Regions from separate parts of the Paenibacillus sp. GYB004 genome, predicted to be linked through region 1. Evidence: riboswitches for the same ligand, from Rfam matches in the RefSeq annotation. Region 1 holds a riboswitch; each other region holds the start of a gene.
What was found. Region 1 has a riboswitch for cobalamin ahead of PV433_RS33490 (ABC transporter substrate-binding protein). Riboswitches for the same ligand answer to the same signal wherever they lie in the genome.
Positions count from the first base shown of each region.

Region 2: another riboswitch for cobalamin. It lies ahead of nrdI (class Ib ribonucleoside-diphosphate reductase assembly flavoprotein NrdI); the one in region 1 lies ahead of PV433_RS33490 (ABC transporter substrate-binding protein).
Region 3: another riboswitch for cobalamin. It lies ahead of PV433_RS05935 (ABC transporter substrate-binding protein); the one in region 1 lies ahead of PV433_RS33490 (ABC transporter substrate-binding protein).

Region 1 is NZ_JARBDB010000073.1:88,733-90,997, reverse strand. It holds gene PV433_RS33495 (cobalamin-binding protein) at 1-165, opposite strand, end outside; gene PV433_RS33490 (ABC transporter substrate-binding protein) at 210-1,202, opposite strand; cobalamin riboswitch at 1,490-1,692, opposite strand; gene PV433_RS33485 (alpha/beta fold hydrolase) at 2,062-2,265, shown strand, end outside.
Region 2 is NZ_JARBDB010000047.1:230,821-233,085, forward strand. It holds gene PV433_RS19615 (cysteine dioxygenase) at 1-296, shown strand, start outside; cobalamin riboswitch at 594-792, shown strand; gene nrdI (class Ib ribonucleoside-diphosphate reductase assembly flavoprotein NrdI) at 999-1,358, shown strand; gene nrdE (class 1b ribonucleoside-diphosphate reductase subunit alpha) at 1,345-2,265, shown strand, end outside.
Region 3 is NZ_JARBDB010000009.1:81,941-84,205, forward strand. It holds gene PV433_RS05930 (hypothetical protein) at 1-545, shown strand, start outside; cobalamin riboswitch at 871-1,080, shown strand; gene PV433_RS05935 (ABC transporter substrate-binding protein) at 1,264-2,229, shown strand; gene PV433_RS05940 (FecCD family ABC transporter permease) at 2,230-2,265, shown strand, end outside.

The DNA.
Region 1 (2,265 bases):
CGCCTCCACCGCATCCATATCAATGTTCAAATCCGAGCCGAGCTTCGGCAGCCCGTTCGTGCTGGATGGCCAGTCTGTATATTTATCGACCCCGACGATATGGCGGTCGAGCCCCATAAAACCTAGCAATTCCGAATTGCTAGGACTGATCGATACGATTCTCATAGCATGACACTCCCTTCGGCTTCCTTAACGCGAGTGGCTGTCTCTTATTGGATCAGATCGGGATAGATGCCTTTTGCAATCGTCCGCAAGCCATCCACAATGCGGGGACCCGGGCGGTTCAGCGTATCCTGATCGACGCCGACGAGCTGGTTGTTTTTGACGGCATCGATTTTATCCCATCCGTTGCGTCCTTTGATGATTTGGTCAAGCGTAAGACCCGCTTTATCTTTGGTGCCGGTCGTATAGAAAATGACGGCAGGGTTGTCCTGGATAATTTTCTCTTCGTTGATCTTGTTGTAGCCTTTCGTATCCGCAGCGATATTAATGCCGCCGGCCAGCGTCAGCACCTCGTCCATAAACTCGCCCTTGCCGACCGTCCAGCCCGGCGAAAACTCGATGTATACTTTTTTCTTCTGGTCCGGCTTGACGGTGCCGACGGCGGTTTTGATGCTGTCGATGTCCTTCTTCATCTTGTCGGCCAGTTCTTTGGCTTCCTTATTCTTATCGGTTAATTGTCCGATGATCAAGACGTTGGCGATAATATCGTCGATCGATTTCGGTTCGAATTTGTACAGCGGCAGGTTCAGCGAGCGCAGCTTGCCCAGCGCGTCGTCCTTGATGGAAATGCCGGTAATGACCAGGTCGGCATTGGCCGCCAGCACCGCTTCCACGTTCGGAGCGGAAACTCCGCCCAGCTTCGGCTTCGACTTCGCCGCTTCCGGGTAGTTATCGAAATCCGTTACGCCGACGATCCGGTCGCCCAGTCCGAGCGCGAACAAAATTTCCGTTTCGGCCGTGGAGGTGGAAGCGATGCGTTGAGGCGCTTTTTGCAGCGTTATTTCGGTCCCGGTCGTATCTTTCAAGATAAGCGGGTATTTAGTGGCGGTGACAGCGGCATCTGTTTGTTTGGGTGCCGCCGTCTCTCCCGCTGGGGACGCCCCGTTTTTCACAACAGATTCTTCCCCGCTCCTCGCCCCGCAAGCAGCGATCGAGAAGCTAAGAAGGATAACGAGTAATAGTGCGGTAATCTTGTTCATGAAGCGTTTCGTTCCTCTCCGGTTTGAAATTGTAGAGAACGGCTTGAGGGTGCTGAAATCCCGTATCTACCGTCCGGCGCAACATCAAAAACCCCGTTCCGGAGGAAGGGGCAGCTCATCAAGGATTTGCCAGGCACGGCGCAACGGCGAAATACCGCCATGACGCCAAAAAAACGGCGCTGCAGCGCGTCGCGCCCGTCACCGGTCCGCTCACGCGCATGGCTGCAACCATGCTGGTAAAGATCAAATCGCTGAATAGCCCAATCCTTTTCCGCGAAGGATGTCGTTGGCTGAAGCGCAGATAGGCAGGTTTCCTGGCTCTCGGGCATTGCGAGTTCCCCGCCTTCCCATCCCTCGTAAGGAACAGTGGCTTGTGGAGTTCTCCCCGATACACAGTGGCGGGACCGCGCCGGATTCGCACCGGCTTCCCTTTTAACCCGGCATCCGGTCGTCTTGCACCGAACACTGGGCACCTACTGGCTGATACAGTTCTTTCACTAGAGTCAAGCTCATTTCACTCTGGCGATTATACCATAGCATGGGCTGGGATGCTATGCTTGTTTCAATTTGATCACTCGGCCGGTGGAAGGACCACGTCCAATGAAGATAGGATCGCTTTATAATCGTGTCCCGTTCGTTTTCGAAGAACCATGCACGGGTACCTCTCAAATGCATTGGGCATAAACTGAGCTATGTCATTGTGGAGAGGATGTTTACCTTGTTTCCTTATCGACCGGAAATTCATCAATTTCCCTATTCCGATTATTGGTTTCGTCCCCGCGGACATTATAGTTCCCCCTATTCCGAAGGCGGATTGCACTGGAGGCGTCGCGCTTTAGAATCGGACGAAAGCTGGCGGATGTCCAACCAGCAGCGGCTTACTTTCGTGCTTGTGCATGGCTCTTGGGCTGACGCTCACTTTTGGGACGGCGTAGCTGCGGCGCTGCGCAGTCAAGGGCATGACGTCCATACGCCGGAGTACGCGGGTCACGGCACAGATCCGAACAAACATGTCTCGCATGCGATGATCACGAAGTCCGTCGTCGCCTTTATCATGAGGCTC
Region 2 (2,265 bases), on a different contig from region 1:
CTCGCACCGCAACGCGCATTCACGATCACGGCTGTTCCGCCGGCTGCGCGTTGGTGATCGAAGGAACGCTGCGGAATACGATCTACCGGAATGAAGGGCGGGGTGAGGCCGTCTGCGCGTCCTCCGAGGCGATTCTGCGCGAAGGTCAACTAATGGATGCTCCGCACGGTCAAATCCATCAGATGGCCAATCCGGCGTCCGGACGAACCGTATCCTTACATGTGTATGCTCCGCCGCTGTCGGGGACGAAAACGTATCGCGCCGCTGAGGAATACGTCCTGGATTATGTTATTTAATGGCGCTAATTATCCGAATCATATAGGCAGGAGTTTTCCGCAGACGCCGCGGAAGATGCTCCTGCCTTTCCCATTCTTGATTAATTTGTCCCGAGAAGATCCATTTTCACTAGTTTTTTGCAAAAGCGCGAGGCAGGGCAAACGAGGAGATGTGACGAAAATTTTTTGAAGTCGGGAATCTCAATCCCCATGCGAGATTGACGTTTTTCCTCTCTCCGTTTTCATATTTTCATACTTAAATAGGCGGCTGAACCGATTGACAAACACAATATCTTGATATAAATTAAATTCCATGAACTACATATTGTTCGTTCGGGTGCTTCACGCCCAACTGGGCGCGATAGCTTAATAGGGAAGTCCGGTGAGAAGCCGGCACGGTCCCGCCACTGTAAGGGAGTAGCTTCAGTCCTTGGCCACTGGCACATCTAGTGCCGGGAAGGCGGACTTGAAGTGCCGATCCCCGAGTCAGGAGACCTGCCCGATATCTTAGACACGTTACCTACGGTCGATAGGAAAGTGTCCGCATCGTCCTTGTGCTTGCAGGCGTTCTTTGGCATGCGCGCAAAAGGCGCATCCGGCACCGGGCTGTCGCAGATGCGTCTTTTTTAACAGAATCGGTGCGGAGCCGCTGCCTGCGGCAAGCGGATCTTCCCATCCGCAGAGACACTCGCGGGTCTAGGGTACATAGAGAGGAGAATCCAGATGTTGATCGCTTACGACTCCAGAACGGGAAATGTGAAACGGTTCGTCAGCAAGCTGAATTTGCCGGCAGTCAAGATTGACGAAGAAATGACTGTCGACGAGCCGTTCGTCCTCGTTACCTATACAACCGGATTCGGGCAGGCTCCGGAGAAAACGCTGAACTTCCTGAAACGGAACTCGGCCAAGATGATTGGCGTATGCGCGAGCGGCAACCGTAATTGGGGAGAAGGCTTCGCGCGGAGCGCGGACCGGATCTCCGACTTGTACGGCGTGCCGGTGCTGGCCAAGTTCGAACTGGCCGGAACGTCGCAGGATGTAGAGAAGTTCGTACGGGAGGTGAACGCAGTTGCGGCATATTGAGTTGAACAACATGTTGATGCAGCGCGATCAGGACGGCTTTTTCAGCCTGGATAAAGACCAGGAGGCGGTCGTGGCGTTTATGGAGGAAGTCGGCCGCAAAAGCGTTCGTTTTGCTTCGACGGCTGAGAAAATCCGTCATATGATCGACAACGACTTTTACGAAAATGTACTGGATACATACACGATGGAACAGGTTGAAGAAATCTATAACATCGCGCATCAATACCAGTTCGAATTCCCGTCCTACATGGCGGCATCGAAGTTTTACACGGATTACGCTTTAAAAAGCGACGACCGTTCCCTATATATGGAGCATTTCCCGGACCGTGTGGCGATCGTTGCGCTCCATCTGGCGCGCGGCGATATGGACGCGGCCCGCTCACTGACCGAATCGATGATGGAGCGCAGGCTGCAGCCGGCTACGCCGACCTTCCTGAACGCAGGCAAGAGCAGGCGCGGCGAAATGGTATCGTGCTTCCTGCTCGAGCTCGACGATTCGCTGAATTCGATCAATTACGGCATCGGCACGTGCATGCAGCTGTCCAAGATCGGGGGCGGCGTAGCTGTCAACTTGTCGAAGCTGCGCGGCCGCGGCGAGCCGATCAAGGGCGTCGAAGGCGCAGCCAAAGGCATCATGCCGGTGCTCAAGCTGATGGAGGACGCGTTCTCCTATGCCGACCAGATGGGGCAGCGCAAAGGCTCCGGAGCGGCGTACTACAACATTTTCGGCTGGGACGTCATCGAGTTTCTGGACAGCAAAAAAATTAACGCGGACGAGAAATCCCGCCTGAAGACGTTATCGATCGGCTTGATCGTGCCGGATAAATTTTATAAGCTGGCCGAGCAAAACGAGCCGCTTCACGTATTCGCGCCATACTCGGTATACCGGGCTTACGGCACCCATTTG
Region 3 (2,265 bases), on a different contig from region 1:
TGCAAGCCGCAGGCGACGAATTGGCGAGCGAGGTGGGCCGTGTCCTGACGGATGGGACGTATGCCGGGATCGAAGGTCCGTTCCGTTCGGAGCTGGCCAGCATCGACTTGTCCGCAGGGGCTCCCGACGAGCGGAAGATGGCCCAGTTGCTGAGCGGGGAGGCGGGCGAATTTTATCGCCGCGCGGCGGAGCGGACGATCAAGGCGGAGCAAAGGGGCGTCGTGAAGACGAAGCTTCCGCTCTATGTGCAAACCTGGAAGCTGTCGGATCGGGTTGTGCTCGCAGCGCTGGAAAGCGAAATCCCGACCGAATATTCGCTTATGCTGAAGCGCGGCTGCCCGGACCGGAAGCTGATCGTGCTTGGTTACTCCAACGGCGTTTATTCGTACATCCCGACCCGCCGCATTCTCAAGGAGGGCGGATACGAAGCGGATCACCCGTTCACGATCGGCTTCAAGAGCCGCTTTGTGCCCGAGATGGAGGAGCTGATTTTGCAGGAAGTGAGCCGGCAGATGAATGCAGGAATTACGGATCAGCGGCAGTGAGCGATAACAACTAGGCATGGATAGAGCCTAAGCGCTTGGGTAACCGGGCGCTTTTTGTCATTGCGCAGCTTGTCCTTGGGGCCCGGCTCTCGCGGCGAACCGGAATTCCGGAATCGACCTATGGAGAGCACATTTTAGAGGGAATCAGGAGGGGGACTCGGCGGGTTCGGTTTTCATAACGAGGACCCGCTTATTACGGTCGTATGGGGAGCGGGGAACGGCTGGCGGCACGCATGGCATTTGTACGAGATGTATTGTAAACCCGCCGGATATAGCCTATAATCGATCCGTAAGCAAGATGTCCGCAGACGGTTCGCCGCTGCGGAAGGAATCGCTGTCAACAGGTGCCCGGAAGTCAGCATGCGACCGGGTTAAAAGGGAAGTCGGTGCAAGTCCGACACGGTCCCGCCACTGTGATATAGGAGCTTCCTCCACTAGGCCACTGTCTGATGCAGACGGGAAGGCGGAAGAAGCAGCGCTTGATTATAGGGCGCATCCTATGAGTCAGGAGACCTGCCTGTTGCGTTTATGCACTGCTTCCTTCGAGGAAAAGGAGCCGGCAACATTCGGGAATTTCATGTATTCGTGCGGATGCGCGATTACCCGTGTTTGCTGCCCCCCTCCGGTCTAGGATGGGGGTTTTCTTTTGTGAGTCGGGTCGGAGGAATCGGGGGAACGTTCGTGCAAGGAGAGTAACTCTAAAGGAGAGGGAGCAACCATGAAGAAGCTGATCATGCTTCTGCTGTCCGTCACGCTTGCGTTCGCGCTCGCGGCATGCGGTCAAAAGCAAGAAGGGGGCGTCAAGGAGCCGGCGCCGGCAACCGGAGGTTCGGCTGCAACCGGCGGGGAAGCCGCAGGCAAAAAGACTTCCTACCCGCTTACGATCAAGGACGACTCCGGCAAGGAGTTTACGTTCGCGAAGGCGCCGGAACGCATCGTATCGCTGTCTCCGACAGAGACGGAGGTGCTGTTCGCGCTGGGGCTCGGCAGCAAGATTGCAGGCGTGTCGAATCTCGACGATTACCCGGAGGAAGCGAAAAGCAAGCCGAAAATGGGCGATCTGCAAGGAAATCCGGAAGCGATTATCGCAGCTAATCCGGATATCGTATTCGCAGGACTGTCGCTGAACAAAAATTCGGTGGCGAAGCTGAACGAGCTGAAGTTGAATTTGTTCCAGACGAACCCGAAAACGATTGACGCCGCGATCGAGCGCGTTCTTCTGTTCGGACAAATTACAGATACCCAGGCGCAGGCGGAGAAAGTCGCCGAACAGATGAAGAAGGAAAAGCAGCAGGTCACGGACGCTCTGAAAGGGCTGAAGGAAGACCAGAAGAAGAAAGTATATATCGAATTTTCCCCAGGCTGGACGGTCGGCAAAGGCGAATTCATGGACGACCTGATCACGCTGGCCGGCGGCGTCAACGTCGCATCCGACCTGCAGGGCTGGAAGCAGATCAGCGAAGAGAAGATCATCCAGTCCAATCCGGACGTCATCTTCTTCGCCAAAGGCGTTCCCGATCTGGAGAAAACGATCCGCAGCCGCGGTGGCTGGGACAAAATCAATGCGATTAAAAACAATAAAGTGATCGGGCTGGACGACAGTCTGCTGGCGCGCCCGGGACCTCGCATCACGAAGGCGCTTGCGGATGTCGCCAAAGCGATTTATCCCGATCTGGTGAAATAAATGAAGAAGAAGCTGCTGTTATGGGGAGGAGCCGGC